DNA from 3 places in the Rhodococcus (subgen. Prescottella) soli genome. Region 1 is predicted to be linked to each of the others. Evidence: riboswitches for the same ligand, from Rfam matches in the RefSeq annotation. Region 1 holds a riboswitch; each other region holds the start of a gene.

What was found. A riboswitch is a leader RNA that binds a small molecule or an ion and turns the genes downstream of it on or off. The one in region 1 is predicted to bind cobalamin.
Region 2: another riboswitch for cobalamin. It lies ahead of metE (5-methyltetrahydropteroyltriglutamate--homocysteine S-methyltransferase); the one in region 1 lies ahead of ABI214_RS04630 (magnesium chelatase subunit D family protein).
Region 3: another riboswitch for cobalamin. It lies ahead of ABI214_RS09610 (ABC transporter substrate-binding protein); the one in region 1 lies ahead of ABI214_RS04630 (magnesium chelatase subunit D family protein).

The regions. Positions count from the first base shown of each region.
Region 1 is NZ_CP157276.1:992,551-1,003,090, reverse strand. It holds gene ABI214_RS04640 (alpha/beta hydrolase) at 1-604, opposite strand, end outside; gene mqo (malate dehydrogenase (quinone)) at 826-2,361, shown strand; adenosylcobalamin-variant (AdoCbl-variant) riboswitch at 2,478-2,571, shown strand; gene ABI214_RS04630 (magnesium chelatase subunit D family protein) at 2,623-4,533, shown strand; gene cobO (cob(I)yrinic acid a,c-diamide adenosyltransferase) at 4,574-5,188, shown strand; gene ABI214_RS04620 (cobyrinate a,c-diamide synthase) at 5,202-6,581, shown strand; gene ABI214_RS04615 (cobalamin biosynthesis protein) at 6,574-6,948, shown strand; gene cobA (uroporphyrinogen-III C-methyltransferase) at 6,982-8,208, shown strand; gene ABI214_RS04605 (MFS transporter) at 8,295-9,701, shown strand; partial or broken gene ABI214_RS04600 (DUF6226 family protein) at 9,600-10,061, opposite strand; gene ABI214_RS04595 (carbon-nitrogen hydrolase family protein) at 10,207-10,540, shown strand, end outside.
Region 2 is NZ_CP157276.1:1,902,182-1,912,721, forward strand. It holds gene ABI214_RS08975 (alpha/beta hydrolase) at 161-1,237, shown strand; gene ABI214_RS08980 (VOC family protein) at 1,244-1,669, opposite strand; gene ABI214_RS08985 (3-deoxy-7-phosphoheptulonate synthase) at 1,761-2,843, opposite strand; gene ABI214_RS08990 (ABC transporter ATP-binding protein) at 3,198-4,142, shown strand; gene ABI214_RS08995 (ABC transporter permease) at 4,139-4,915, shown strand; gene ABI214_RS09000 (sensor histidine kinase) at 4,926-6,038, shown strand; gene ABI214_RS09005 (response regulator transcription factor) at 6,035-6,643, shown strand; cobalamin riboswitch at 6,721-6,932, shown strand; gene metE (5-methyltetrahydropteroyltriglutamate--homocysteine S-methyltransferase) at 7,082-9,343, shown strand; gene ABI214_RS09015 (LysR family transcriptional regulator) at 9,397-10,320, opposite strand; gene ABI214_RS09020 (YeiH family protein) at 10,404-10,540, shown strand, end outside.
Region 3 is NZ_CP157276.1:2,030,232-2,040,771, reverse strand. It holds gene ABI214_RS09640 (AMP-binding protein) at 1-141, opposite strand, end outside; gene ABI214_RS09635 (aldehyde dehydrogenase family protein) at 170-1,588, opposite strand; gene ABI214_RS09630 (SelT/SelW/SelH family protein) at 1,736-2,029, opposite strand; gene ABI214_RS09625 ((2Fe-2S) ferredoxin domain-containing protein) at 2,026-2,781, opposite strand; gene ABI214_RS09620 (ABC transporter ATP-binding protein) at 2,778-3,587, opposite strand; gene ABI214_RS09615 (FecCD family ABC transporter permease) at 3,584-4,642, opposite strand; gene ABI214_RS09610 (ABC transporter substrate-binding protein) at 4,639-5,625, opposite strand; cobalamin riboswitch at 5,657-5,841, opposite strand; gene ABI214_RS09605 (MDR family MFS transporter) at 5,913-7,352, opposite strand; gene ABI214_RS09600 (phosphoribosylaminoimidazolesuccinocarboxamide synthase) at 7,494-8,378, shown strand; gene ABI214_RS09595 (S9 family peptidase) at 8,380-10,497, shown strand.

The sequences.
Region 1 (10,540 bases):
TCGAGCCGTACGTGTCGAGCTTCTGCCCCGGTACCGGGGTCTTGCTGGACACCCGGCCCAGCGCGTCGATCGCGGCGGTGGTGCCGGCGTTGCGCAGCAGGGCGGGGCCCTGCAGGTCGAACCAGGGACTGTTGAGGATGACACCCGCCACACCCGCGCCCGCGGATCCGCCCGGTCGGCGCTCGACACGGTCGAGCCACAGCGGCACGATCAGGCCACCGGTCGAGTGGGCGACCAGCAGGACCTGACCGCCGCCGATCTGCTCACGCACCAGGCTCAGCGCCTCGTCCAGTTCGCGGTCGTAGTACTTCAGATCGGTGACGAAGTGCGGCGTCTGCCCCGGGCGCCGCGACCGGCCGCATTTGCGCAGGTCGAGGGCGAAAAAGGTGTATCCCTGCTCGGCGAAGTGCTCGGCGAGGTGCTGCTGGAAGAAGTAGTCGGTGAAGCCGTGGACGTAGAGCACCGCTCGGGTGCCGGTCATCGTCGACGGCTGATAGCGGACCAGGGTGGCCTCGACCGCGCCCTCCCCGTCGGGGTCCGACCCCAAAGGGATTGTCAGCTGCTGGTATCCGTCGCCCAGGACGTCGGGGGCCCAAGTAGTCACGATCACACTCTATTGGCACAACGGAGTCGTTTGCGAGGGGCACAATTGGGGAAGGTGACGCACAGGTAACCTAAGCGCCACAGGCGCGCGAAATGCGGTCTGTGCACGTAATGTCTCGAATGGATGCGATCGGTGTCGCAAGGCCGGTGAACGCGTGGGATCCGGGCGGGCGATGCGTGCAGAACAGGTCGCGTGTAACAGACAAGGAAGTCGATTCTCCAGTGTCAGACCAGAACGTAGTGGCGAAGACCGATGTAGTGCTCGTGGGTGCGGGCATCATGAGCGCAACGCTCGGCGCGATCCTGCGTCAGCTGCAGCCCGACTGGTCGATCACCACCTTCGAACGCCTCGACGCGGCTGCCGCCGAGAGCAGCGACCCGTGGAACAACGCAGGCACCGGCCACTCGGCCCTGTGTGAGCTGAACTACACGCCGGCCAAGGGCGACGGTGTGGACATCAGCAAGGCGGTCAACGTCAACGAGCAGTTCCAGGTCTCCCGGCAGTTTTGGGCCTACGGCGTCGACAACGGGATCCTCACCGATCCCAAGGAGTTCATCAACCCAATTCCGCACGTCAGCTTCGTGCACGGCGCCGACAACGTGAAGTACCTGCGCGCCCGCTACGACGCACTCGCCGGCCACCCGCTGTTCGCCGGCATGGAGTACTCGGAGTCCGAGGACTACTTCTCCGACCGCCTGCCGCTCATGGCCAAGGGGCGCGACTTCTCCGACCCCGTCGCCCTCAACTGGACCGAGTCCGGCACGGACGTCGACTTCGGCGCCCTCACCAAGCAACTGCTGGGCTACGTCGGCGCGTCCGGCGGCCAGGTGTTCTTCGGTCACGAGGTCCGCAACCTCACCAAGCAGTCCGACGGCAGCTGGCTGGTCAAGGTCGAGAACCTACGCACCGGTGCGAAGAAGACCGTGAACGCCAAGTTCGTGTTCGTCGGTGCCGGTGGCGGTGCCCTGCACCTGCTGCAGAAGTCCGGCATCAAGGAGGCCAAGGGCTTCGGAGGCTTCCCGGTCAGCGGCCAGTTCCTGCGCTGCACCAACCCGGAGCTCATCGCGCAGCACCGTGCCAAGGTGTACGGCAAGGCCGCGGTCGGTGCGCCTCCGATGTCGGTGCCGCACCTCGACACCCGCGTCATCAACGGCCAGCAAGGCCTGCTGTTCGGCCCCTACGCCGGCTGGTCGCCCAAGTTCCTCAAGAACGGCAAGGTCACCGACCTGCCCGGCTCGGTCAAGCCCAACAACCTCACCTCGATGCTCGGTGTCGGCCTCACGGAGATGGGCCTCACCAAGTACCTCATCGGTGAGCTGATGCAGTCGCCGGCCGACCGCATCCAGACGCTGCGCGAGTTCGTGCCGCGCGCCACCGGCGGCGACTGGGAGCTCATCACCGCCGGCCAGCGCGTCCAGGTCATCCGCAAGAAGGGCAAGGGCGGCGTCCTCGAGTTCGGCACGGCCGTCGTCAACGCCGAGGACGGCACCATCGCCGGCCTGCTCGGCGCGTCGCCGGGCGCCTCGACCGCCGTGCCCGCCATGCTCGACGTCCTGGAGCGCTGCTTCCCGCGCGAGTTCGAGGCGTGGAAGCCGAAGCTGCAGCAGATGGTCCCGTCGCTGGGTCAGAAGCTGTCGGACAACACGGCCCTGTTCCAGCAGGTGTGGGACTGGAGCACCCGTGCGCTCGAGCTCGGCGCCGCCGCCGACGCCTCCGCGCCCGCGGTCGACCAGGTGGTCGAGTCCGCCTCGGTCTGAGTTTCGTTCGTCGTTCGCACTGCCGCGGCGGGGGCTCTTCCCCCGGCCGCGGCAGTGTGCTGTCGGGGCACTGCAGGGTGCCGCCCGTGCAGCACGGTAGGGTGCTGCAACTGAAGGAACGTTTGCGGGGAAGTCCTGTGAGAATCAGGCGCGGTCCCGCCACTGTGAGGGTTCGATCCGATCGACCCGAGCCAGAATGCCGCGACGTTTCGTACCGCCAAGCTCTCGGCGCGGAGACCGAGGAGTGAAGGGATTCGATCGTTGCGTCACACCCACGAGGCCAGCCCTGGACCTGCAGGGTTCCCATTCAGTGCAATCGTCGGGCAGGACCGGCTCCGCCTGGCGCTGATCCTGTGCGCCGTCCATCCCGGTATCGGCGGTGTGCTGGTGCGCGGCGAGAAGGGCACCGCGAAGTCGACCGTCGTGCGCGCGCTCGCCGCGCTGCTGCCCGACGTCGAGCAGGCGGGCGAGCGCCGTCGGGCCCGGCTCGTCGAGCTGCCGGTGGGCGCGACCGAGGACCGCGTCGTCGGCTCGATCGACCTCGAGAAGGTGCTGCGGGACGGCGAACGCGCCTTCCAGCCCGGACTCCTCGCCGACGCGCACCAGGGCGTGCTGTACGTCGACGAGGTCAACCTGCTGCACGACCACCTGGTCGACGTGCTGCTCGACGCCGCCGCGATGGGCCGCGTCCACATCGAACGCGACGGCGTATCCCATTCGCACCCCGCGCGGTTCGTGCTGGTGGGCACCATGAACCCGGAGGAGGGTGAGCTGCGGCCGCAGCTGCTCGACCGGTTCGGCCTCGCCGTCGACGTCGCCGCGTCCCGCGACGTCGACGTCCGCATGCAGGTGGTGCGCCGCCGCCTCGACTACGAGCGCGACCCCGATGCCTTCGCCGCCCGCTACGCCGACGAGGACGCCGACCTCGCCCGACGGATCGCCGCGGCCCGCGCGACGGTCGACGCCGTCGAACTGTCGGACACCGAACTGCGGCGCATCGCGTCGGTGTGTGCGTCGTTCGACGTGGAGGGCATGCGGGCCGATCTGGTCCTCGCCCGCACGGCGACCGCGCACGCCGCCTGGCGCGGTGCCGACGCGGTCGCGGAGGAGGACGTGCGCGTCGCCGCGGAACTGACGCTGCCGCACCGTCGTCGCCGCGATCCGTTCGACGAGCCCGGCCTCGATCCGCAGCAGCTCGACGACGCGATGGACAAGGCCGACGCCGACGCCCGCGCGGACGAGGATCCCGAGCCCGACCCGGACGGCCCCGGTGGCGGCGAGACTCCCGCGGATGCACCGTCCGAGGCGCCGAAAACCGAGTCGGCCGAGCAGGATTCGCCGACTTCTGGTGGCGGCTCGGAGCGCCGGGCGGCCGCCCCCGGCCCCCAGTTCCAGGCGCGCCTGCTCGAGGTCCCCGGCGTCGGCGACGGCGCCCCCGGCCGCCGCTCACGTTCCCGCTCGACCCGCGGCCGCACCGTGCGCCCGACCACGGAACGCGGCACCGGACTGCACCTGGTGGGCACGCTGTTCGCCGCGGCCGAACACCAGACCACCCGCGGGCGGGTGAGTGGACCGATGCGATTGGCGCCCAGCGACATTCGTGGCGCGATCCGGGAGGGGCGCGAGGGCAACCTGGTGCTGTTCGTGGTGGACGCGTCCGGCTCGATGGCCGCACGCGACCGGCTCTCCGCGGTCACCGGCGCGGTCGTCTCGCTGCTGCGCGACGCCTACCAGCGGCGTGACAAGGTTGCCGTGATCACCGTGCGGGGTCGCGACGCCGAACTGGTGCTGCCGCCGACGTCGTCGGTGGATGTCGCGGTGCGGCGCCTGCGCGCCATGAAGACCGGGGGCCGCACGCCGCTGGCCGAGGGGCTCCTGCGTGCGCGGGACGTCGTGCTGCGGGAACGCGTGCGGGATCCGCGGCGGCGGGCGCTGGTGGTGGCCCTCACCGACGGACGGGCGACCGGCGGCAAGGACGCCGTCGCGCGCGCCAAGCGCGCCGCCGGCATGCTCGCCGACACCGGGGTGGCCTCGATCGTCGTGGACTGCGAGACCGGCATGGTGCGGCTCGGCCTCGCCGCCGAGATCGCGCGTGACCTGCGCGGCGGCTGCGTGCGCCTCGCCGAGCTGTCGGCCCAGCAGGTCGCCGGCGTCGTCCGCGCCGCCGCCTGAACCACCGCCCGAAAACCCAAGCCCGAGAAAGGGACTGCACATGCCTCAGGGCGTACCCGAGAACGTGCCCGCCGACGGGCTCACCACCCGACAGCGTCGCAACCAGCCGGTGCTCGCGGTCCACACCGGGCCCGGCAAGGGGAAGTCGACCGCCGCGTTCGGCATGGCGCTGCGTGCCTGGAACCAGGGCTTCGACGTCGGCGTCTTCCAGTTCGTCAAGAGCGCCAAGTGGAAGGTCGGCGAGGAGGCCGCGTTCCGCGCGCTCGGCGAGCTGCACGAGACCAGCGGCGTCGGCGGCGCCGTGCAGTGGCACAAGATGGGCGAGGGCTGGTCGTGGTCCCGCAAGCACGGGACCGAGGAGGACCACGCCGCGGCCGCACTCGAGGGCTGGCGTGAGATCGCCCGCCGCCTGGAGGCCGAGACGCACCGCTTCTACGTCCTCGACGAGTTCACCTACCCGCTCAAGTGGGGCTGGGTGGACACGGAGGAGGTTGTCGAGGTGCTGCGATCACGCCCCGGCAACCAGCACGTCGTGATCACCGGGCGCGACGCCCCGCAGGCGCTGATCGACGCGGCGGATCTCGTCACCGAGATGACCAAGATCAAGCACCCGATGGACGCCGGACGCAAGGGCCAGCGTGGCATCGAGTGGTGATGGTGGTGATCCGTTGAGTACTCCTGCCGTCGTCATCGCCGCGCCCGCGTCGGGCAGCGGCAAGACGACCGTCGCCACCGGTCTCGTGGGCGCTCTGCGAGCCGACGGCGACCGGGTGGCGCCGTTCAAGGTGGGGCCCGACTACATCGACCCCGGATACCACGCGCTCGCCGCGGGACGCCCGGGACGAAACCTGGACGCCGTGCTCGTCGGCGCCGACCGGATCGGTCCGCTGTTCCGCCACGGCTGCGACGGCTGCGACATCGCCGTCGTCGAGGGCGTGATGGGACTGTTCGACGGCAAGATCGACCCCGGTTCGACGGAGCCGTCGGCCGAGGGATCGACCGCGCAGATCGCCGCGTCCCTCGGTGCGCCGGTCGTTCTCGTCGTCGACGCGCGCGGCCACAGCCAGAGCCTGGCCGCCGTCCTGCACGGCTTCTCGACTTACGACGCGGCGGTGCGCATCGGCGGGGTGATCCTCAACCGCGTGGGCAGCGCACGGCACGAGCAGGTGCTGCGGCAGGCGTGCGAGCGGGTGGGTCTGCCGGTGCTCGGTTCGGTGCCGCGCCTGGCCGAACTCGAGGTGCCGTCGCGTCACCTCGGTCTGGTGCCCGCGGTCGAGCACGGCCGCGCCGCGACCGACGCCGTCGGCGCGATGACGGAACTGGCCGCCGCGCACCTGGATCTGTCCGCCATCCGGGCGCTCGCGCGTTCGTCTGTCGACGTGGCCGCGTGGGATCCCGTCGCCGAGATAGGGCTCGCGGCGACCGGACCGCGGCCGGTGATCGCGCTCGCCGGTGGCGTCGCCTTCACGTTCGGCTACGCCGAGCACCGGGAACTGCTCGAGGCCGCGGGGGCGGACGTCGTGACGTTCGATCCGTTGCAGGACGAGTTGCCCTCCGGGACAGTGGGTCTGGTGCTGCCCGGCGGCTTCCCCGAGGAACACGCCGTGGCGCTGTCGTCGAACACCGCTCTGCTGCAGCAGATTCGCCGGCTCGCCGCCGACGGCGCCCCGATCCACGCCGAGTGCGCGGGACTGCTGTACCTCACCCGCAGCCTCGACTGTCACCCGATGGCCGGGGTCATCGACGTCGACGCGCGGTTCGGGTCGCGCCTGACCCTCGGATACCGCGAGGCCGTCGCGGTCACCGACTCGGTGCTCTTCGACGCCGGAACCCGCGTGACGGGGCACGAGTTCCACCGAACCTCGCTCGAGGTCGGAACCGCCGACGGTTTCGGCCCCGCATGGGGATGGCGGGCCTGGGACGCCGGGGCGACCCGGGAGGGCTTCGTGGGCGGGCCCGCCGGCTCGGTGCACGCGTCGTATCTGCACACCCACCCCGCCGGGAACCCGCAGTCCGTCCGCCGATTCGTGGACGCCGCCCGTGGGTGAGCTGTGCGTGGGTGTGGGGGCCGGCAGCGGCGTGCGTGCCGCGGAGATCGTCGCCGCCGTCCGTGACGTGTGCGGCGACGAGCCGGTCGCCGTCCTGGCGACGCTGGACCGGAAAGCGTCGCTGTCGCCGTTCCTGGACGCGGCCCAGATCCTGGGGACCCGCGTGGTCGGCTACCCGCCGGAGCGTCTCGCGGCGGTACCGGTCCCCAACCCGGTGAGCGGGGTCGCCGACGCGGTCGGCACCCCCAGCGTCGCCGAGGCCGCGGCCATCCTCGCCGGCGGCGGGGGAGTGCTGGCCGTGACCAAGCGCGTCACGAATGGCGTCACGGTCGCCGTCGCCCGTAGTGTTTCGAAATCTGTCGAGTGAACATCCGCATGGATAGGGAGAACGGGGAGACGAGTGTCTGCTTCCGCCGGTGACGAGACCAGCTACCTGGTCGGGCTCAACCTGACGGACCGTCGTGTCGTGGTGGTCGGGGGCGGCACCGTCGCGCAACGTCGCCTCGGCCTGCTGGTCGCGTCCGGGGCCCGCGTCCACCTCATCGCCCGCGAGGTCACGCCGTCGGTCGAGGGCATGGCGACGTCCGGACAGATCACGCTGGAACTGCGCGACTATCGCGACGGCGACCTCGACGGCGCCTGGTACGCGATGGCGTGCACCGACGAGCCCGCGACCAACGCGGCGATCGTCGCCGAGGCCGAGCGCAGCCGCGTCTTCTGCGTGCGCGCCGACAGCGCCCGCGAGGGCACCGCGGTCACGCCGGCCACCGGCACCTATGAGGGGCTCAGCATCGGCGTGCTCGCCGGCGGCGCGCATCGTCGATCAGCGGCGGTGCGCACCGCGCTGCTCGAGGCGCTGCAGTCCGGCGCGGTCTCCGACACCGACGAGGCGCCCGCACCCGGCGTCGCGCTCGTCGGCGGCGGCCCGGGCGATCCCGACCTCATCACCGTCCGCGGCAGGCGCCTGCTCGCGCGCGCCGACGTCGTCGTCGCCGACCGTCTCGCGCCGCCGGAGCTGCTGGCCGAGCTCGCCCCGCACGTCGAGGTGATCGACGCGGCGAAGATCCCGTACGGCCGGGCGATGGCGCAGGAGGCGATCAACGCCGCACTGATCGACGGCGCGAAGGCCGGCAAGTTCGTCGTCCGGCTCAAGGGCGGCGACCCGTACGTGTTCGGCCGCGGCTTCGAGGAGCTCGAGGCGTGCGCGGCCGCCGGTGTGCCCGTGACCGTCGTGCCCGGCATCACGAGCGCGATCTCGGTGCCGTCCGCGGCCGGGATCCCCGTCACCCACCGCGGGGTGACGCACGAGTTCGTCGTCGTCAGCGGGCATGTGGCGCCCGACCACCCGGACTCGCTCGTCGACTGGGCGGCGCTGGCGAAGCTGCGCGGGACGATCGTGTTGCTGATGGCGGTCGAGCGGATCGAGCAATTCGCGACCGTCCTCGTCGACGGCGGACGCCCCGCCGACACCCCGGTCACGGTGATCCAGGAGGGCACGCTGCGTACGCAGCGGGTGCTGCGGGCCGACCTCGCGACCGTCGCGGCGCGGGTCCGCGAGGAGAACATCCGCCCGCCGGCGATCGTGGTTATCGGCACTGTGGCCGGATTCTCCGCAGACCCTCGGTAACGTGAACTCTCGTGTCTGACTCCACCGTCGTGAAGTACCCCGTGACCACGCGGGCGTTCGGCCTCGCGATCATCGTCCTCAGCGGCATGCAGCTGATGATGGTGCTCGACGGCACCGTCGCCTCGCTCGCGCTCGCTCGGATCCAGGAGGACCTGGGTCTCAGCGATTCGGGCCGAAACTGGGTCATCACGTCGTACGCGCTCACTTACGGCGGATTGATGCTGCTCGGTGGTCGCCTCGGCGATGCGTTCGGCCGCAAACGCGTCTTCATCGGCGGTGTCGCACTGTTTACCGTGACGTCGTTGCTGTGCGGGCTCGCGGTCAACGAGGCCACCCTCGTCGCCGCACGCGCCCTGCAGGGCGTCGGTGCGGCCATCGCGTCGCCGACGGCGCTGGCGCTGGTGGCCACGACGTTCGCGCCCGGACCGGTGCGCAACCAGGCCATCGCGATCTTCGCGGCGATGACCGGCGTGGGCTCGGTGACCGGCCTGATCATCGGTGGCGCGCTCACCGAGGTGTCGTGGCGGTGGATCTTCCTCATCAACGTCCCGATCGGACTGGTGATCCTGCTGCTCGCGTTCGGGGCGCTCGCCGAGACCGGCGCGGAGCGACTCAAGCTCGACGTGCAGGGCGCGATCCTCGCGACCCTTGGCTGCACCGGCGTCGTGTTCGGATTCACCGAGGGGCCCGAGATGGGCTGGGGCAGCCCGCTGGTGCTCGTCGGCCTGATCGGCGGACTGGTGCTGCTGGGCGCGTTCCTCGCCGTGGAGCGTCGCGCCGAGAACCCACTGTTGCCGTTCTCGCTGTTCCGTGACCGCAGCCGCGTTGCGACGTTCATCGCTATCGCACTCGTCGGCATGGTGATGTTCTCGCTGGCGCCGTTCGTTGCACTGTTCGTCCAGGACATCCTCGGCTATACCCCGCTGCGCGCGGGCATGGCCTTCGTGCCGTTCGCGTTCGGTCTCGGCGGCGCCGCGTTCGTCGCGTCCAAGCTGGCGGTCAAGGTGCAGGCGCGCTGGCTCGTCGTGGCCGGCACCATCCTGACGACCGCCGGCCTCCTGTACGGGTCCACACTCGATTCATCTGCGACGTACGGCGGGAACCTGTTCATGCTGGTCGTTGCGGTCGGCTTCGGCGTCGGCCTCGCGGTGGTGCCACTGCCGCTGTGCGCCATCGCCGGCGTCGGGCAGCACGAGATCGGCCCGCTGGCCGCGATCGCCCAGGTTGCTCAGACCCTGTTCGGCCCGGTCGGCCTCGCGATCGTCGGTGCGATGGCCACGTCGAAGACGCTGTCGCTCGGCGGTGTCTCGGGTGTCGCCGCCGCACGCATGACGCCGGAGCAGCTCTCGGCGCTGAGCGAGGGCTACACGTTCGCGCTGCTGGGCTGCGCGATCCTCGCCGCGCTCGCGGCAGTCGCCGCACTGTTCGTGCGCTTCACCCCCGAGCAGGTCGCGCAGGCGCAGGCCGCGGAGAAGGCGGCGCAGGAGGCCTGATCGTCTGCTGTCGCAGGCATCGCATCCACCATCGGGAATCGATGCCAACCTCACCGCCGGGTCGCCCGCCGCGACCGTGACGGTGAAAATATGGTCGCTGTCCACCGGTGTATGCGTCGTCAACACCAGGGGAGCTGCACCGTCGGCCGCCGGCTCGAGGACGGTGTCGGCTCCGCCTGAATCGAACGGGCGAAGCGCCCAGTCCACATGCGACGCTTCTCGCGCCCCGTCTCGGTCGAGGAGAACCCTTGTCCACGCGGGGAGAGCAGCGACTCGTTCCCGACCCAACCGGTTTCGCGTGCGCTGAGAATCCGATCGTTGTAGGCATCCCCCCAACGACGATTTCGGTTCGCTAGCCATCGACGGGACGCTACCCGCCGCGTCCGCAACATCGGTTACGTCCGATTCCTTTCGAATGCCTCTTGCGCCCGCCTCCCAACAATTTTAGAGTCAGACTCAGATTTGCAGTCGGGTTCAGAATTTGTGCGAACGATTGGATTTCGAGATGACGAGATCGACGCGCGTCGCTGCGCTTCAGATCGAGGCCGAGGTCGGCAACATCGACGCGAACCTGACGATGTGCTCGGGCCTGGTGGAACAGGCTGTCCGCGAGGGCGCCGAGTGGATCGTGCTGCCGGAGTTCTTCTCCACGGGCGTGGCGAACCGGCCGGAGCTGGCCCAGAGCGCGCCGGCCGCGGACGGAGCGCCCACCCGTCTGCTGCGGGATCTGGCCCGTGCACACGGCGTCCACGTCGGAGGTTCGAGCCTCGTGCGCGACGCAGACGGACACGTCCGCAACGCCTTCTTCCTGGCCGGCCCCGACGGTGACATCCTCGGGC
Region 2 (10,540 bases), 910 kb from region 1:
GGCTGGTATGTAACGCCTCGATCGGCAGCGTAGTGCCGGAACGTGTCCGAGGCCAGGATTCGACTCAGTGAGTGGGCAGGCCACGATATACACCCTTGTTTCCAAGTCGGTCGGTTGACACACTGCAGGCGAAGGCCGACCGGTGAAAGGACGTATGACCATGGGGAACAAGGGACTGGACGCGGCGCTCGAGGCGGTCGTCCGCACCGCGGCCACCGTCGCCGGATCGCTTCCCGCATCGCTCAAGCGCGTGCTCGCAGGCAGGCCGATCCGCAGCGACGGCCAGGTATTGGACACCGAGATCCAGGTGATGCTCAAGATGCTTGCGCTGCTGCCGGATTCCGACTTCGAACAGCTGCCTCTGGAGCAGTCCCGCGCACAGATCGACATGGAGTCGCGGCTCGTGAGCGGCCGCCCCCTCCCGATGTCGTCAGTCGAGGCACTGTCGATCCCGGGTCCCGCGGGGCCGATCCCCGCCCGCATGTTCCGACCGGAGGGACTGCCGTCGTCGGCACCGCTGGTCGTCTACTTCCACGGCGGCGGGTTCGTGCTCGGCAGCCTCGACAGCCATGACAGCCTGTGCCGCTTCCTCGCCCGGCACGCGGAGGTCGCGGTGCTCGCCGTCGACTACCGGCTCGCGCCCGAGCACGCGTTCCCCGCTGCCGTCGACGACGCGCTCGCCGCGTTCCGTTTCGCCGTCGACAACGCGGACGCGCTCGGGATCGATCCCGACCGCGTGGCCGTCGCCGGCGACAGCGCCGGCGGCAATCTCGCCACCGTCGTCGCCCAACTCACCCGCCACAGCGGACCTCGTCCCGCGTTCCAGATGCTGTTCTTCCCGTGGCTGGACTTGACCGCCAAGCGCCGGTCGTACGAACTGTTCAGCGACGGATACTTTCTCACCGAGGCCCAGATCGACTGGTACACAAAGCACTACACGCCGTCCGAGGGCGATCGCACCGATCCGTGGGCGTCACCCATCCTCACCGAGGATCTGAGCGGACTGCCTCCTACCTACATCGCGCTCGCGGGGTTCGATGTTCTCCGCGACGAGGGCGTCGAGTACGCCGAGCGCCTGCGCGCGGCCGACGTCCCGACGACACTGCGAGTCCACCACGGACTCATCCACGCCTTCGTCAACCTCACCGGCTACGGGCACGCCGGAACCGATGCGCTGTTCGAGGCCGCGGGGGCGCTTCGCGTCGGGCTGTCGTTCGCCCGCCGCGCCGTCGACTGACTCCCGTCAGGACACGCAGAACTCGTTGCCCTCCGGATCCGTCATGGTGATCCAGATGCTGGGCCCCTGCTGCCCGCGGTGGAGGATCGACGCTCCGGCCTCGACCAGTTCGGCGGCCACGTCCTCGCGTCGATCCCCCACCCGGACGTCGAAGTGCAGCCGGTTCTTGGCGGACTTGCCCTCCGGCACGAGCTGGAACAGCACCCGGGGGCGTTGCGGCTGCTCGGGGTCCCGGATGGCCGCTCCCTCCCGCCAGACGAGCACGCCCTCGAACACGGTCGTGTCCGATTCCTGTGCGTGCCCGGCCGCGACGAGGCCCCTGATGAACTCCTCGTCACTGGGTTCCACCTGCCAGCCCAGCGTGTTCGCCCACCACTTGGCCTGCTGGTGCGGGTCCTTCGAGTCGACGGTGATCTGAATTTCGTATCCCATGCGCCGACGCTACTGCCGGGCACCGACAGGCCCCGGGAAACGGCGCTGCTCCGCGGCCACAGCCGCGGAGCAGCGCGAAAGAGCCTGCGAGTCACTCGCCCTTGCGACGGGAGGCGACCGCGGCGGCGAGACGGTCGAGCGTTGCCGCGGTGGTGTTCCAGTCGATGCACGCGTCGGTGATGGACTGGCCGTAGGTGAGCTCGTCGGCGTGACCCAGCGTCAGGTCCTGACGACCGGCCTCGATGAAGCTCTCGAGCATGATGCCGACGACGTTCCTGTCACCGGCCGCGATCCGCTCGGCGATGTCGGCCGCGACGTCGACCTGCTTGTTGTGGTCCTTGCGGCTGTTGCCGTGGCTGGCGTCGACGACGACACGCTCTGGCAGACCCGACTTGTGCAGCCGCGCCATCGTGTCGGCCACGGTCTCGGCGTCGTAGTTCGGGCCGTCGGTGCCGCCGCGCAGGATGACGTGGCAGTCCGGATTGCCGACCGTGTGGATCAGCGCGGCCTGGCCCTCGAGATCGGTCCCCGGGAACACGTGGCTCGCCGCCGCGGCGCGGGTGCCGTCGACCGCCACCTGGATGTCGCCCTCGGTGGAGTTCTTGATGCCGACCGGCATCGACAGCGCGCTGCACAGCTGACGGTGCACCTGGCTGGCGGCGGTGCGGGCGCCGATCGCGCCGTAGGTGACCAGGTCGGCGATGTACTGCGGGATGATCGGGTCGAGGAACTCGCAGCCCACCGGCAGGCCCAGGCGGGAGATGTCGAGCAGCAGCTTGCGGCCCATCCGCAGACCCGTGTTGATGTCGTACGTGCCGTCCAGGTGCGGATCGTTGAGCAGGCCCTTCCAGCCCAGCGTGGTGCGCGGCTTCTCGAAGTAGACGCGCATGACGATCTGCAGGTCGTCACGCAGTTCCTCGGCCTTCGCGGCCAGCCGGCGCGCGTAGTCCATCGCGGCCTCGGGGTCGTGCACCGAGCACGGGCCGACCACGACGACGAGGCGGTCGTCGTCGCCGTTGAGGATGTTGACGGTGTCGGCGCGGCCCGAGCGCACGGTCGCGGCGGCGACGTCGTCGGGGGTGTGCTCGGCACGCACCACGGACGGCGCGACGAGCGGGCTGATGCTGACGGTGCGCTGATCGTCGAGGCGCTGGTCGTTGGCGATAACGGTCATGGGGTTCGGTTTCCTGTTCTCAGGCCGACCCTCGAAGACTGAAGAATCCCAGCGAGCCGGTCTGTCATCCGGCTCTAGGGTGGAAGATTGTCAGCGCGTGGTTACGCCGACCGACCCACCCAGGGCCGGCCTGCTAAACCAGAAATAGGTCGCTGACACGCGGTCCAGGGTAACGGGTCTCTTCCCGGTGCGCACCACCTCCCCCGCGAAGGAGACGACGATCACATCGGAGCGGGTCGGGGTCGGCTGCGCCGACGTGAGACCCGCCCGCCGCCCGCAGCCCTGACATTTGTCATGCCGAGGTCGTGACGGACGGGCGAGGGATGACGGCCCGCGGGCGGGCAGATTCGAGGCATGACCACAGCGCAGCCGACTCCCATACTCCGCCGGGGCCCGCACAGCAGTGACGCGGTGCACCTGACCGGAGTCCACAAGCATTTCGGTCAGGTGCACGCCGTCCGCGGCCTGGATCTGACGATCCGCCCCGGCGAGGTGGTGGCCTTCCTCGGTCCCAACGGAGCCGGCAAGACCACGACGGTCGACATGATCCTCGGTCTCTCCCAGCCGAGTTCGGGGACGGTCGAGGTGTTCGGGCTGTCTCCGCGGGACGCCATCTCCCGGGGGCTGGTGTCGGCGGTGATGCAGACCGGTGGGCTGCTGCCGGAGCTGACCGTCGGCGAGACCGTGCAGCTCACCGCGAGCCTCTACGCGGACGCACGACCCGTCGACGAGGTGCTGCGCCGCGCCGGCATCCTCGACATCGCGGATCGGCCGGTCCGAAAGTGCTCCGGTGGCCAGCAGCAACGGCTGAGGTTCGCGATGGCGCTGCTGCCCGACCCGTCGCTGCTCCTGCTCGACGAGCCGACGGCGGGAATGGACGTCGAGGGCCGGCGCGAGTTCTGGTCGGCGATCCGCGCCGACGCCGACGCCGGCCGCACCGTGGTGTTCGCGACGCACTACCTCGAGGAGGCCGACGCGTACGCGGATCGCATCGTGCTGGTGCGCCGCGGACAAGTCGTGGCCGACGGAACCACTGCCGAGGTCAAGGCCATGGCCGCCGGCCGCACCCTACGCGCGACGGTGCCCGGCGCGGACGCCGCACTGCTGCAGTCCATTCCGCACGCCGACGCCGTCGAGCTGCGCGGCGAGACGCTCGTCGTGCACTCGTCGGACACCGATGCGGTGGCCCGCCATCTGCTCCTCCACACCGCGGCCCACGACCTCGAAATCGTCTCGCGCGGACTGGAAGACGCCTTCATCGCCCTCACCACCGACCACACCGAAGGACCGGTTCGATGACCACTCTCGCTGCCACCCGTCCGACCGTCCGCTGGGGCGGGTTCAACACCACCCTGCTGCGACTCGAGTTGCGCCGCCTGCTCCGCAACCGCCGGACCGTCATCTTCACACTGGTGATGCCGGTCGTGTTCTTCCTGATCTTCGGCCTCGGCCAGGGTTACAGCGAGGAGAACGCCGGCCGGGGCAACGTCACCGCGTACATCATGATCAGCATGGCGCTCTACGGCGCGATGATCGCGACCACCAGCGGCGGCGCCATGGTGTCGGTGGAGCGGGCCTCGGGCTGGAGCCGGCAGCTGCGGCTGACCCCGTTGTCCCCCGTCGCGTACATCGCGGTGAAGCTCGTGGTCGCGATGACGCTGGGACTGGTCGCGCTGGCGGTCGTGTACGCCGTCGGCGCGTTCACCTCCGCCGACATGGACGGCTCGCTGTGGGTGACGACGGCGGTGATCGCGTGGCTCGGATCGTCGATCTTCGCGGCCTTCGGGCTCTTCATGGGATACCTGCTGCCGAGCGAGAACGTCATGCAGATCCTCGGACCCGGGTTGGCGCTGCTGGCGTTCGGCGGCGGCCTGTTCATTCCGCTGCAGGACGGCTCCGTGTGGGCGACGATCGCGCAGTTCACGCCGATGTTCGGCATCGGCAACCTGGTGCATGCCCCGCTCACCGGCGACGCCGTCCAGTGGACGTGGATCGTCAACGTCGTCGTGTGGCTCGCGATCTTCGTCGGCGGAGCCGTGTGGCGGTTCCAGCGCGACACCGCCCGCGTATAGCGTGTTCGACGTGATCAGCACCGAACGCCCCGCCGCAGTGCAGCGGTGGGGCCGTTTCGGCATCGTCTTCGCCGCCGTCTGGCTGGTGTTCCTGTTCGAGCCACTGGCAGCGGGATGGCATCGGCGCGATCTGGCGAGCGGCTGGATCGGCATCACAGCCACGCTCCTCTTCGCGGTGGTCTTCCTGTCGGTGTTCTCCTCGGCACGTCGGGGTCGGATGCGTCGCGAATTGCGGCCCCCGCTCCCACAGGCGATCGGCGACATGACAGTGCTCGTCGCTCTCGCGGTGATCATGACCGTCACGCTCGGCGAGGCGGGGCTGGCGTCGACGGTGTTCCTCGCGGTGACCGCGGTGACGCTGCTGCCCGCGATCGCCGGCGGTGCCGTCGCCCTCGGCGTCGCCGGCGTGGTCGAGCTGCTGGCGACGCGCGCCGGCTGGAACGTGTCGAGCCTGCCGCTCGCGATCTGCGCGGCCGCGTTCGCGATGGCGGGCGTCACCGCACTGATGAACCGGAACATCGCGCTGCTCAACAGGCGCGACGAGGACGAGTTGCGCGTAGTGCAGGAGGAACGCGCCCGCATGGCCCGGGATCTGCACGACATCCTGGGCCACTCGCTCACCGTCATCACCGTCAAGGCACAGCTCGCGAACCGGCTCCTCGACGTCGATGCCGACAGGGCCCGTGTCGAACTCGACGACCTCGAGCGGCTCTCCCGGGACGCACTCGCCGACGTCCGATCGGCGGTCGAGGGGTTCCGCGGCGTCTCACTGCCCGTCGAGATCGCCCGGGCCCGTGAGGCGTTGCGTGCCGCCGGGATCGAGGCCGACCTGCCCAACAGCACCGACGCCGTCCCCACCCGGCTGCGGGAGCTGTTCGCCTGGACCGTGCGAGAGTCGGTGACGAATGTCGTGCGGCACAGCGGTGCTCGACGCTGCACCGTGACGATCGACGACCGCCACGTGGCGGTGGTCGACGACGGCGTGGGCACCGACGCCCTGCTCGCGGGCAACGGACTCACCGGACTCCGGGAGCGCGCGGCAGCAGCCGACGCCCGCGTGATCGTCACGCATCCGCAGCCTCGAGGTTTCTCCGTCCAGGTCGTCGCCGAGGAGGCACCGTGACGATTCGCCTGCTGCTCGCCGACGACCAGGCGCTGGTCCGGGGCGCCCTCGCCGCCCTGCTGGATCTGGAGCCGGACCTCGACGTCGTCGCCGAGGTGGGACGCGGCGACGAGGTGGTGGCGACTGCCGCCCTGCACCACCCTGACGTCGCGCTGCTCGACGTGGAAATGCCAGGGCTGGACGGAATCTCGGCCACCGCCGCGCTGCGCGAGGCCGCGCCCACCACCCGGGTCCTGATCGTGACGACGTTCGGCCGACCCGGGTATCTGAGACGCGCATTGCTGGCCGGCGCATCGGGATTCGTCGTCAAGGACACACCCGCACGCCAGTTGGCCGACGCGGTCCGACGGGTACACGCGGGGTTGCGTGTCGTCGATCCGGCGCTGGCCGCCGACAGCCTCGTCAGCGGGGAGTCACCGCTCACCGACCGCGAGACCGAGGTGCTCCTGGCCGCCCGCGACGGTGCATCCGTCGCGTCCATCGCGGCCACGTTGTTCCTGTCCGCCGGCACGGTCCGCAACCACCTGTCGTCCGCGATCGGCAAGACCGGCGCGGAGAACCGCACCGAGGCCGTGCGAATAGCGGACGCCAACGGCTGGCTCTAGACGTCCGCCGTGGACGTCCTATGCTGGACGGTGCAGCTGGTTCGCCTGGCGCGGTCGTGAGGAGCCCCGAAGACCGCCCCGGCGTCGAAGCATTCGCGGTCGTGAGACCGACGAGTGTGAGAGGGAACCCGGTGGAAGTCCGGGACTGTCCCGCAGCGGTGAGTGGGAACGACCGCCGTCACATGCACTGGACCGACAGGTCTGGGAAGCGACGGCCAGTAGGTTCGGCGGCTTCGCAACCGCCCGAGCGCCCACGAGTCCGAAGACCTGCCGACTGTGTCGGGCACGCCGTGCTCGACGGTCCACCGCCTCGAGGAAAAGGCGAGAATGGGCGACGCGCTGCACTTCGTGCTGCCCGCTGGCGGGCGCGCACCAGGGGCTCGCTTCTTCTCGTCTGCCGGCGGTGACCATCCACGCTGTGAGCAACTGGAGAACACCGTGACATCCGCTTTCACCGCAACCGTACTGGGCTCCCCGCGCATCGGACCCCGTCGCGAACTCAAGAAGGCAGTCGAGTCCTACTGGGCCGGGAAACTCGATGCCTCCGCACTCGAATCGGTCGGCAAGGAACTGCGCCGACAGACGTGGACCGAACTGGTCGAGACGGGCATCGACTCCGTCCCGGTCAACGTCTTCTCGTACTACGACCAGATGCTCGACACCGCCGCGATGCTGGGGGCGCTGCCCGAGCGGGTCGCCGGGATCGCCGACGAACTGGACCGCTACTTCGCGGCCGCCCGCGGCAACGCCGACGTCGCTCCGCTCGAGATGACGAAGTGGTTCGACACCAACTACCACTACCTCGTTCCCGAGATCACCCCGGCGACGACGTTCACGCTCCACCCCGCGAAGGTGCTCGGCGAGGTCGAGGAGGCCCGGGCGCTGGGCGTTCCGGCCCGACCGGTGGTGATCGGGCCGGTCACCTTCCTGCTGCTGTCGAAGTTCGAGAACCAGGCGCCGCTGGACCGCCTCGACGACATCGTTCCGCTGTACGCGGAGCTGCTGGGCAGGCTCGCCGACGCCGGTGTCGAGTGGGTCCAGATCGACGAACCGGCGCTGGTCGCCGACCGCACCGGCGCCGAACTGGCCGCGACCCGGGCGGTGCACGGCCGCCTCGCCGCGGTGGACCACCGCCCGGCAATCCTGGTGGCGTCGTACTTCGGTGACCTCGGGGACGCGTTGCCGACACTCGTCGAGACCGGGGTCGAGGGCATCGCCGTCGACCTCGTCGCGGGCTCGCTCGAGTCGGTCGCCTCGACGCCGGGGCTCGAGCGCAAGCATGTCGTCGCGGGTGTCGTCGACGGCCGCAACGTCTGGCGCAACGGGCTCGACGGATCGCTGGACGCCCTCGAAACCCTCCGGGAGCGTGCGGGTTCCGTGGCCGTGTCCACGTCGTGCTCGCTGCTGCACGTCCCCTACACGCTCGAGGGCGAGGACGGCCTCGACCGCGCACTGCGGTCGTGGCTGGCGTTCGGCTCGGAGAAGATCGGCGAGGTCGCCGCTCTCGCGACCGCACTACGGCACGGGCGTGACACGATCGCCGACGAACTGTCCGACGCCCGCGCCGCGACAGCGACCCGGGCCGCCGATCCGCGCCTGCACGACGACGCGATCCGCGACCGCCTCGCCGCGCTGACGGACGCCGACCGCAAGCGCATCCCGGCGGCGGAACGTCGCGCCCTCCAGGCGACCGAACTGCCCCTGCCGCAGTTGCCGACCACCACGATCGGTTCGTACCCGCAGACCACCGCGATCCGCGTGGCCCGCGCCGCCCTGCGCAAGGGTGACATCGATCGGGCCGAGTACGAGCGCCGCATGCGCGCCGAGATCGCCGATGTGGTTGCGCTGCAGGAGAAGCTGGGTCTGGATGTGCTCGTCCACGGCGAGCCCGAACGCAACGACATGGTCCAGTACTTCGCCGAACAACTCGACGGGTTCTTCGCCACCGCGAACGGTTGGGTGCAGTCGTACGGCAGCCGCTGCGTCCGCCCGCCGATCCTGTTCGGCGACGTGCGTCGCCCCAAGCCGATGACGGTCGACTGGATCTCGTACGCACAGTCGCTCACCGACAAGCCGGTCAAGGGCATGCTCACCGGTCCCGTCACGATCCTGGCGTGGTCGTTCGTGCGCGACGACCAGTCGCTCGCCGAGTCGGCCGACCAGGTTGCCCTCGCGATCCGTGACGAGACGATCGACCTCGAGGCGTCCGGCGCGAGGGTGATCCAGGTGGACGAGCCGGCGCTGCGGGAGCTGCTGCCGCTGCGGGCGGCCGACCAGCCCGCCTACCTGGACTGGGCCGTCGGCGCCTTCCGGCTTGCGACGTCGGGCATCGCCGACACGACCGCGATCCACACCCACCTGTGCTATTCGGAGTTCGGTGAGGTCATCGGGGCGATCGCGGGCCTGGACGCCGACGTCACGTCCATCGAGGCGGCCCGGTCCCACATGGAGATTCTCGACGACCTCAATGCCGTCGGCTTCGACCTGGGCGTGGGACCCGGCGTCTACGACATCCACTCGCCGCGAGTGCCGTCGGTCGACGAGATCGCCGCGTCGCTGCGGGCGGCACTGAAGGCCGTCCCCGCCGAACGGCTCTGGGTCAACCCCGACTGCGGCCTCAAGACGCGTGGCAACGTCGAGGTGGAGGCCTCGCTCCGGAATCTCGTCGAGGCCGCGCGCCTGGTGCGGGCCGGGATCTAGACGACCGACCCCGGTGTCCTGGTCCCATGGGGCCGGGACACCGGGCACCACGCTCACGCCCGTCGTCGCGCGGGACGTTCGCTTCCGAAATCGCGTGCCATCCGCACCAACTCGTCCGCGGCGGTGTGCAGTGGCCCCTGCGCGCTCCACACGGCGCGCAGGGTCCGATCGAGCTTCAGTCCCTCGACCTCGACCACCGCGAGATCACCGGACGCGACGGCGTCCGCGACCGCGAGAGTGCTCAACACCGCGGGCCCCACCCCCGCCAGGACGCTGCTCCGGATCGCGCCCGAGCTGCCGAGTTCCAGGAGCGGAGCGGCACGCGAGTGGAGTTCGAGCGCGAGGTCGAGCGTGGTCCGCGTGCCGGAACCGGGCTCGCGCACGATCAACGGTGTCATCGCCAGCTCGGGCGGGGTGACGGGCCGGGTTCGGGTCGCCCACGGATGCCCGGGGTGGACGACGATCACCAGGCGATCCCGGGCCACGGGCGTACTTTTGAGCCGCTTCGGAATGGTCGGCGACTCGACGAAGCCCAGCTCACAGGAGCCGTCGGAGATCTGCTCGAACACTCGCAGCGAGTTGTGCACCTCGAGATGGATCGTCAGCTCCGGATGCGACTGGCGAAAGCGCCCCAACCACAACGGCATCAGATGCTCGGCGACGGTCATGCTGGCACTGACGCGCAGTCCGCGTGACCGTTCCGCCCGCAGCCCGTCGACCACTTCGAGCAGCTTCTCGGTGTCGTCCAAGATCTTTCGAGCCCAGTAGGCCACCACAGTTCCGCTGGGCGTGAGGACCGATCCGGTGGTGCTGCGCCGCAGCAACGTCATTCCGAACCGGCGTTCCAACTGCTTGATGCAGCGACTCGCGTTGGGCTGAGCCATTCCCACGAGTCGACTTGCAGCACTGAGACTTCCACAGTCGCTGACGTTGACCAACAATTCGAGCGCAGTGAAGTCGAGTGACCGGGGAGACATGCGTCGAGTGTATGGCGGCCCGAAAGATCATATCAATTCGATATGAGGTGTTGCCCAATCGGGCTCTACCGAACAAACGCCCGATGGAGGATCGTTGTCCTGTGAAATCCGAACTGGGGCAGCAAGACGAACTGGTCGCCGCGCCCCCCTCCCCTGCCGCCGTCTCTCGGCTGGACGGAGTCCGTGCCTACGTACCGGGCATTGCACTGTCGGCCGCGGC
Region 3 (10,540 bases), 1.0 Mb from region 1:
CCGGCGGACCCGCTGTGCGTACTCGCGCCAGGTGACGACGACGGTGTCGCCGGGGGTGCGGAGCGCCACGGCGTCCGGGTGGATTGCGGCGGTGCGCTGGAAGGCCTCGCAGAGAGTCCGGGGGGCGGTGCTCGCGTTCATTGTGGCCCTCCCTGCTCCACGCCTGCCCTCAGGCCCGGTACAGCCGCCGGATCAGCTTGCGCGCCCGGTCGCCGTAGGGTGGGTAGGCGAAGCGGGGATCGGGTCGGAACGGCTTGACCAGCACGGCCTTCCGGTGGCTGAGCTCTTCGAAGCCCCACCGGCCGTGGTACCGCCCCATGCCGCTGGAGCCGACGCCGCCGAGCGGGAGCTGGGGTGCGACGACGTGGTAGGCGAGATGATTGACCACCGCTGCGCCGGAGCTGATCTCGGAGAGGAACCGGCGGCGCGTCCGCGGCGACTTCGTGAAGATGTAGGAGGCGAGCGGCTTCGGTCGTGCCTTCACGAAATCGATGGCCTCGTCCAACGAGTCGACGGCGAGCACCGGCAGGATCGGCCCGAAGATCTCCTCCCGCATGATCGGTTCGTCGGGGCTCGGGTCCACCAGCACGGTCGGCTCGACGGTCAGTGTCGCCCGATCGCAACCGCCGCCGTACGCAACCCTCGCCCTGGTGCCGGCGAGGTACCCGGCCAGTCGGTCGAACTGGCGTTTGTTGACGATGCGCAGGCCCCGCGGTGATCCCTCCGAACGGAACTCTTCGAGGCTGTGGACCAGGTGCTGTACCAGCTCGTCCCGGACGGTACGCGCCGCCAAGACGTAGTCGGCCTCGAGGCAGGCTTGCCCGGAGGCGAAAACCTTGGTCCAGGCGATGCGGCGGGCGGCGACGGCGAGGTCCGCGTCGTCCATGACGATCACCGGATCCTTGCCGCCGAGTTCGAGGGTCACCGGCGTCAGGTGCGGCGCGGCCCCGGCGAGGATCTTGCGGGCGATCTCGGTGCCGCCGGTGAAGACCGCGTGATCGAATCCCTGTGCGAGCAGGGCTTGGGTGGTCCGACCGTCGCCCTCGACCACCGCGACGGCCTTGGGATCGACGTACTCGGGGAGCATGCGGGCCAGCAATCGCGACGATGCGGGGACGAGTTCGGATGGCTTGACCACCACACAGTTCCCCGCCGACACGGCATTGATCAGCGGTCCCAGCGTGACCAGCACCGGGACATTCCAGGCGCCGATGACGAGCACCACGCCGAGCGGTTCGTACTGCACCCATCCCAACGCCGGCATCTGATTCAGCGGCAGCAGTTGCGGTCGGTTGCGCATCCATCGTCGCAGGTGTTTACGAGCATGCCTGGCCTCGATTTTCAGGTCGAGAATGTCGGTCATCCAGGACTCGAAGGGATCGCGACCCAGATCCTCGGCGAGGGCGCGGGTGATCTCGTCCTCGCGCTCGTCCAGCATTCGTTCGATGCCGCGCAGTTGCTCGATCCGCCACCGCGCGGTTCTGGTGCGTCCGCTCGCGTGGATATCTCGTAGCCCGGCAACGACGCCGGTGATTGCGTCAGTGGTATCCGAATCGATTGCGCGGGTCTCTACCTCGTCGGTGGTCATGACGCCTCAGCTCCATCGTGCGGTGGCACAGCTGTATCGGTGCGGCCGACGCGCGACGGGGGTCGGCCGTTTCACTGGGTGCGGTATCGCCCCATATGTCTCTGATCAACAGTGGTCGCTGATCGAGTGACCGTCAAGACCCCGAGCTCAGTCGTTGTGCTTGCGATCTGCGTGCCCGAGATCCCGGTCCGGAACGACCGCGTCACGCACCAATTTCTTGAGTGTCACGATGTCGGGAAACCCGCTGTCGCGCTTGCGATCCCATACCAGTGTCTCGCCTGCGGTGACTTGGAAGATCCCGCCGGTACCGGGAATCATTGCCACCTCGCCCAGTTCGGTGCCGAAGGTGTTCAACAGTTCCTGCGCCATCCACCCGGCCCGGAGCAGCCAGTTGCATTGAGTGCAGTATGTGATGGTGACGCGGGGCGCGGCGGTCGTCATGACTCCAGGATCGCAGATTCCCGCCGAGCGCCCTGCCACTCGACGATCGGCCGGCCCGCGACGAGGTGCTCGTCCACGAACCGTTCGACACGGTCGGCGCACATCTCGCCGTACCAGGTGTTGTCGGGGTACACCGCGACAACGGGTGCCTGAGAGCACGGGAACATGCATCCGGTCTGGGTGACGAGGACGTCGTCGTCACCCAGACCGCGCGTTTCGAGCGTCGAGTCCAGGGCCGCTGCGGTTTCCGGGCCGCCGCGCGCCGAGCACCGCGGACCCCGGCACACCAGGACGTGCCGTGCGAAGCCGGGCACCTCGTCCCAGGCGGGGGAGGTCAGGGGAGCGGTGGTGGTCCGCGCGGGCGCGGTCGACCCGGTGATCGCGGCGCCGAGCATGTCGGCGTAGCCGGCCGAGTCGCTCAGCGGGCCGGCGATTCGCACGTCCGGGGTCGGCGTCCCGGACCGCTCCCGCAGCCAGTGTCCGATCACCCGGCGGAACCACGCATCGATCTTGCGGTCGAGGACCGTCTGCGCGCTCACCACGACGACCTCGGCTGCGCCCGCGGCGGCGGCTTCGTCCAGGACCACGGCGATCGTCGGACCGGATCCGCCGAGGACCGCGGTGCGGAACTCGATGTCGGGGTGGCGCTCCCGAAGCACCTCGAGGGCGCCGCCGAGTCGATCGCGGGGATCGTCACCGCGGTCGGTGGGCGCGGTGACGATCGCCCATCGAGTGGGTCGGATCATGTTCATGGCGAAGACCTTTCGACATCCATGGCGGCGCTGCACAGCACCACCATGGGGCGCCCGGTGCGGGGATGGGGCTGCACGATCGCGTCGAGTCCGTAGACGTCCGCGAGTAGTTCCTCGGTGAGCACGACCTCGGGCGCGCCCTCGGTGACGACGGTGCCTCCGCTGAGCACCACGAGGTGGTCGCAGTACATCGCCGCCAGGTTCAGGTCGTGCATGGCGGCCACGGTCGTGAGGCCGCGGCGGCGAATCAGATCGAGCAGTTCGAGCGACGCGGAGACGTCGAGGTGGTTGGTCGGCTCGTCCAGCAGCAACACGCAGGGGCGCTGCGCAAACGCCCGGGCGAGCTGCGTCTTCTGTTTCTCGCCACCGGACAGGCTGTGCCACAACCGGTGTCGCAGCTCCGAGATTCCCGCCATGGCGAGGCTCTCGGTGATCACGTCGGCCATGCCCACGGCGGCCGGCCGGGCCCAGCCGCCCCGGTGCGGAATCACGCCGAGCTCGACGATCTGCTCCACCGTCAGCTCGAGTTCGGTCGCGGAATGCTGTTCCACCAGTGCGACCGTCCGCGCGAACTCGCGCCGGTTCATCGCCTTCACAGGCTGCCCGTCGATCGTGATCTGCCCGCGGGAGGGGCGGGTGAGTCGGGCGATCGCCGACAGCAGCGACGTCTTGCCGGAACCGTTCGGGCCGATCAGCCCGGTGACCTGTCCCGCCGGCGCACGACACGTCACGGCGTCGAGGATCGTCGTGCCGTCCAGCGACCACGTGACGTCGTCGACGCGGAACTCCGGCGAGTGGTGGGTCATGCCTGCGCTCCTCGTCGGCGGAGCAGCCACACGAACGCCGGGACTCCCACGACGGCGGTGACGACGCTGATCGGCAATTCGCGTCCCGGTAGTACGGTGCGGGCCGCGATGTCGGCCCACACCAGCAGCAGTGCGCCCAGGAGGGCCACGGCGGGAAGCAGGCGGGCGTGCAGCGGTCCGACGAGCATGCGGGCCGCATGCGGCACGACGAGCCCGACGAAGCCTATGATCCCGGCCTGCGCGACGAGCGCCGCCGTGCACAGCGACGCGGTCGCGTACAGCACCCAGCGGGAGCGTTCGACGTCGGTGCCGAGGCTCGCGGCGGCCCGTTCACCGAACGCGAACGAGTCCAGCACCCGGCTGTGGGCGAGCATGACGGTCGTGGTCAGTGCGAGGACGATCAGAATGCTGATCAGGCCCGACCACCGCACGCCGGCCACCGAGCCCAGGGTCCAGTCCAGCACCCGGCGCGCCGCGTCCCGGTCTCCGAGCATCACCAGGGCCGACGTCAAGGCTGCCGTGAGTTGCCCCACCGCGATTCCGGCGAGGACGAGGCGATTGGGCATCAGCGCACCGGACCGGGACGTCGCGATGGCGAACACCAGCAGCAGGCTTCCGAGTGCGCCGACGAACGCGGTGGACGAGACGGCGCCGAAACCCAACGCGCCCACGGCTGTCGCGCCGGTGGTGAGGGACAGGACCGCGCCGAGCGACGCGCCCCCGGACATGCCGAGCAGGTATGGATCGGCCAGCTGGTTTCCGGTCAGCGATTGCAGCACGGCGCCGCAGAGCGCGAGGCCGGCGCCGATCGCCGCGGCCGCCAGCACCCGCGGCATCCGCAGATCGACGACGATGTGCGTGGTGAGCAGGTCGGTGCCGTCGCCGATCCCGAGTCGACCGCCGATCGCCTGCAGCACGGTGCCGATCGACAGATCGGCCGCACCGATCGCGACGCCGGCCGCGCAACTCACCAGGAGCAGCGCGACCAGCACCGCCGACCAGCCGGCCGCGGGCATCGCAGCAACCCGGGCCGGCACCCGGGTCGTCACGCTCATGCCCGTTCGCCGCCTAGTTGCCCGGCCACCAGGCTCGCGCCTTCGATCAGCCGCGGGCCGGGGGTGGTCGTCGAGAACGGCACCACGACGAAGGCGTTGTCACGCACGGCCTTCAGATCCTTCAGTGCCGGATCGTTGCGGAGGTACTCCTTCTTCGCCTCGGCCGTGTCCCACGAGGCGTCGGCCAGGACGATGACGTCCGGGTTCGCCTTCAGCACCGTCTCCCAGCTGCCGTCGGCCCACGCGCCGTTGATGCCGGCGAAGATGTTGGAGCCGCCGACCGCGTCGATGATCAGCTGGGGTCCGCCGGCGTTGCCCCCGACGTACGGCGTGGTGGTCTTGCTGTCGTACCAGAAGATGGTCCTGCCCTTCGCCGGGGCAGCGGCCTCGACGCCCGCGAGGGTCTCGCGCATCTGGGCGGCCTGGGACTGCGCCTCGGCCTCGTGGCCGAACAGGGTGCCGTAGTCGGTGATCTCGGTAGCGATCGAATCCCACGCGACGGGCGGCCGCTTCGACTTGTCCTTGCAGCCGAACGGGGAGACGTAGGTGGCGATGCCGAGTTCGTCGAACGACTCCTGCGAGCCGACGCCCTTGTCGCCGAACGCGCTCGAGTACGACGCCAGTACCAGGTCCGGCTTGGTCTCGAGCAGTGCCTCGCGGCTGGGGTAGCTCTTCTCGTCGAGCACCGGGACCTGCGCGTACGCGGCCTGCCACTGCGGCGCGACGACGTCGTCGAGGTATGCGGTGCCGACCATCCGGTCCTGCGCGCCGATCGACAGCGCCGACTCGGTGGCACCCTGATTGAGGGTGACGCCGCGCTCGGCGGGCCCGGGCATGGTGACGGTGCGACCGCAGTTCTGCAGGGAGATCGACGCGGCGGCGGCGTCCGAGTTCGACGATCCGCCGCAGGCGGACAGGGTGAGAGCAGAGGCGATCGTGATCGCCGTGGCCGCGACGATCCGCGGCGTGACGTGGGTGCGCAAAGCGACCCGCCTTCCATGACTCGTGGAAAACGTGCAGGTTTGCGTCACGGCCGGTCTCCTGGCTCGGCAGGGATGACCGCCGACTACGCCTTCCCGGATGCATGCGCATCCAGTGGCTGGGGTCGAACCCCGAGTAGTCGACGTACCTGCCCACAGTGGCGAGTACCGCGCCGGCTTCTACCGGACTTCCCGAACACCGTGACGACAACGTGAAGAATAGACGACCCCGGTCCGCGCCCCCGTCCGCCTTGTCCGCTTCCGACGGCCCGGAGTGTCCATTCGAGGGTTCAGTACGTGGACGGTTTCGGCGTCTTCGGCATCAGCGCCGACGACAGCGTCAGCAGCACGGCCACACCGAGGACACCGAGGAAGACGAGGTGGATCGCGCCGGCGAGATCGGTCGGATTCGGTTCGGCGACGTCGCCGACACGCGAGTTGACGAGGGCGCCGAACACCGCGACACCGACGGCGCTGCCGATCGAGCGGGCGAACATGTTGGTCGACGTCACCACCCCGCGTTCGCTCCAGTCGACGCTGGACTGTGCCGCGATCAGTGTCGGCGTGGCGATCAGGCCCAGGCCCGACCCGATGACGAAGGCGACGGCTCCGACGTGCCACACCGCGGACGCGGACGACAGCAGCGTCAGCAGCACCGACCCGGCGAGCACCAGGGCGCTGCCGATCAACGGGGTGGTGCGGAAACCGACGCGCAGGTACAAACGTCCGGCCTGCGACGCGGCGAGCGGCCAGCCGATGCTGAGCACCGCCAGCGCGAAGCCCGCGACCAGTGCGCCCGTGCCGAGCGCCCCCTGCACGAAGGTCGGCACGTAGGACGTCAGGCCCGTCACGATCGCGCCGACCGCCATCGACGCCAGGCTGCTCGCGACCAGGACCCGGCGGGTGAGCATGTGCAGCGGCAGGATCGGATCCGCGGCGCGGCGCTCGACGAGGACGAACGCGATCAGGAGAGCGGTGCCGGCCACGAAGACACCGATGCCGGCCGGGGACACCCACGCCCACGCCTGGCCGCCCTCGAGCAGTCCGAGGATCACCAGCGTCGCGCCCGTCGTGAGCAGGACCGCGCCCGCGTAGTCGGTGCGCGGCCGGGTGCCGGTGTTCGTTCGCTTCGTCGTGTTCTCGGTGAACTTGCGCTGCAGCATCCACGCCGCGAGCACACACAGCGGAAGGTTGACCAGGAAGATCCACCGCCACGACAGGTACTCGGAGAACACCCCGCCGAGCGTCGGACCCAGCACCGCCGACATGGCCCACACACTGGCGATGTACGCCTGCACCTTGGCGCGTTCGGCCACGGTGTAGATGTCGCCGGCGATCGTCATGCTCATCGGCTGCACCGCGCCGGCGCCCAGGCCCTGGATCGCCCGGAACACGATGAGCGCGGGCATGCTCCACGCGACGCCGCACAGCAGCGACCCGACCGCGAACAGCGCGATGCCCAGGTGCATGACCGGCTTGCGCCCGAACATGTCGGCGAGCTTGCCGTAGATCGGCACCGACACGGCCTGCGCCAGCAGATAGATCGAGAACAGCCACGGGAACTGGGTGAAGCCGCCCAGGTCGCCGACGATCGTGAGCACCGCGGTCGCGATGATCGTGCTGTCGAGCGCGACCAGGGACGTGCTGAGCATCAGGGACAGCAGGATCGGGCCGCGCTCCGAACGCAGTCCTACCGATGCCCTGGCTGCGACGGTCGTGCCGGTCGCCATCCACCCTCCCGCCGATCGATCGCTAGCTCTGAACAAGGCTAACTATCCCCGGCCGTCGCGGCGTCCCCGCCACACCGGGAGAGGCCTGTCGTGGGGCCGACCACGGGGTGCGTCGATTCGCAGGACCGATAGGGTAGCCACGTGCGTCCTTCACTCGAGTCCTACTCCCACCTGGCCGGCGGCAAGGTCCGCGATCTGTACACGATCGACGACGAGCACCTGCTGCTGGTCGCGAGTGACCGGATCTCGGCCTACGACCACGTGCTCTCGACGCCCATCCCGGACAAGGGCCGGGTGCTCACCGCGATGAGCGTGTTCTTCTTCGAGAAGCTCGGCGGCACCAACCACCTCGCGGGCGATCCGCTCGACGAGCGCATCCCCGAGGAGGTCCTCGGACGCGCGCTGGTGGTCCGCAAGCTGAACATGCTCCCGGTCGAGTGCGTGGCCCGCGGCTACCTGACGGGCTCGGGGCTGCTGGACTACCAGGCCACCGGCGCGGTGTGCGGTGTCGAACTCCCCGAGGGTCTGGTCGAGGCCAGCCAGCTGCCCGAGCCGATCTTCACCCCGGCCAGCAAGGCGGAGCTCGGTGATCACGACGAGAACATCGACTTCCAGGCCGTCGTCGACAAGGTCGGCCAGGACCTCGCCGTCAAGCTGCGGGACGACACGCTCGACATCTACTTCCGGGCCGCCAGCTTCGCCCGGGATCGCGGGATCATCCTCGCCGACACCAAGTTCGAGTTCGGACTCGACGCCGACGGCAACCTGGTCCTGGCCGACGAGGTGCTGACGCCGGACTCGTCGCGGTACTGGCCGGACGAGGGCTACGAGCCCGGCAAGGTGCAGCCGAGCTTCGACAAGCAGTTCGTGCGCAACTGGCTCACCAGCCCCGCATCCGGGTGGGACCGTGCGTCGGACACCCCGCCCCCGCCGCTGCCGCAGGACATCGTCGATGCCACTCGCGCCCGGTACATCGAAGCGTACGAGCGCATCTCGGGCCTGTCGTTCGAGGATTGGGTGGGCTGAGATGAGCGCGTCGACTCCGCCGGTCGCCAAGCGGGTGCCGTTCGAGCGCACCCATCACGGGGACACGTTCGTCGACCACTACGAGTGGTTGCGGGACAAGGAGGACCCGGAGGTCATCGAGTACCTCGAGGCGGAGAACGCATACACCGCGCAACAACTCGAGCACCTGGAGCCGTTGCGCGAGAAGGTCTTCCAGGAGATCAAGTCGCGCACGCAGGAAACCGACATGTCGGTGCCGACGCGTCTCGGCCAGTGGTGGTACTACTCCCGTACGGTCGAGGGCAAGCAGTACGGCGTCCACTGCAGGTGCCCGATCGCCGGACAGGACGACTGGACCCCGCCCGAGCTGTCCGCCGACACGGCGATCGACGGCGAACAGGTCCTCCTCGACGGCAACGCCGAGGCCGAGGGGCACGAGTTCTTCTCGCTCGGCGCGTTCTCGGTGAGTCACGACGGCACGCTGCTCGCGTACGCGGTGGACGTGATCGGCGACGAGCGGTACACGCTGCGGTTCAAGAACCTCGTCACCGGTGAGATGCTCGCCGACGAGATCCCGAACACCGCGCCGGGTGCGACGTGGGCCATCGACCACCAGCACGTCTTCTACCTGACGGTGGACGAGTCGTGGCGACCGGACACGGTGTGGCGGCACAAGCTCGGCACCCGACCGGACCAGGACGTGCGGGTCTTCCACGAGCCGGACGAGCGCTACTGGGTGTCGGTCGGATCCACCCGCAGCGAGAAGTACCTGATGATCTGGCTCGGATCGAAGGTCACCACCGAGGGCTGGATCCTCGAGTCCGCGAACCCCGAGGGCGACTTCCGGGTGATCCTGCCGCGACGCGAGGGCGTCGAGTACGCGGCCGAGCACGCCGTGATCGCGGGCGAGGACCGGTTCCTCATCCTGCACAACGACGTCGTCGACGGACGGAAGGCCGAGAACTTCGTCCTGGCGCAGGCTCCGGTCGCGGATCCGAACGCGATGGAGATCCTCGTTCCGCACCGCCACGACGTGCGGCTCGAGGACATCGACACGTTCGCCGACCACCTGGTCCTCAGCTACCGCCGCGACGTGCTGACGCGGGTGGCCATCTGGCCGCTCACTCCCGAGGGCTACGGCGAGCTCACCGAGATGGAGTTCGCCGAGGAACTGTTCTCGGTCGGTCTCGGTTCCAACCCGGAGTGGGAGCAGCCGACGCTGCGGATCGGCTACACGTCGTTCATCACCCCGTCGCGGGTGTACGACTACCAGCTGGCGACCGGTGAACTGGTCCTGCGCAAGTCGCAGCCGGTCCTGGGCGGGTTCGATCCCGCCGACTACGAGCAGCACCGCGAGTGGGCCATCGCCGACGACGGCACCCGCATCCCGCTGTCGGTGGTGCGGCGCAAGGGAATCGGCGGAGATCCGGCACCCACGCTGCTGTACGGATACGGTTCCTACGAGGCCAGCATGGACCCGGCATTCTCGGTGGCGCGGCTGTCGCTGCTCGATCGCGGCATGGTCTTCGCGGTCGCGCACGTGCGCGGCGGCGGCGAGATGGGGCGGCACTGGTACGAGAACGGCAAGACGCTCACCAAGAAGAACACCTTCACCGACTTCGTCGCGTGCGCCCGTCATCTCATCGACGAGGGGCGCACCACGTCGGAGCAGTTGGTCGCCGACGGCGGCAGCGCGGGTGGTCTGCTGGTGGGCGCGGTTGCGAACCTCGCCCCGGAACTGTTCGCCGGGATCCTCGCGAACGTGCCGTTCGTCGACCCGCTCACGTCGATCCTGGATCCCTCGCTGCCGCTCACGGTGATCGAGTGGGACGAGTGGGGCAACCCGCTCGAGGACCCGAACGTGTACGCGTACATGCGGTCCTACAGCCCCTACGAGAACGTCGAGGCCAAGGACTACCCGGCGATCCTGGCGATCACGAGCATCAACGACACCCGGGTGCTGTATGTCGAACCGGCGAAATGGGTTGCGGCGCTGCGGTCCACGAAGACCGGCGGTGCTCCGCTCCTGCTCAAGACCGAGATGAGCGCCGGGCACGGCGGCGTCAGCGGACGCTACGAGAAGTGGAAGGAAGTCGCGTTCGAGTACGCATGGGTGCTCGAGACCGCGGGCGCTTCCTGATCGGCTGACACCGACGTTCCGGCGGTGCCCCCACACGGGCGGC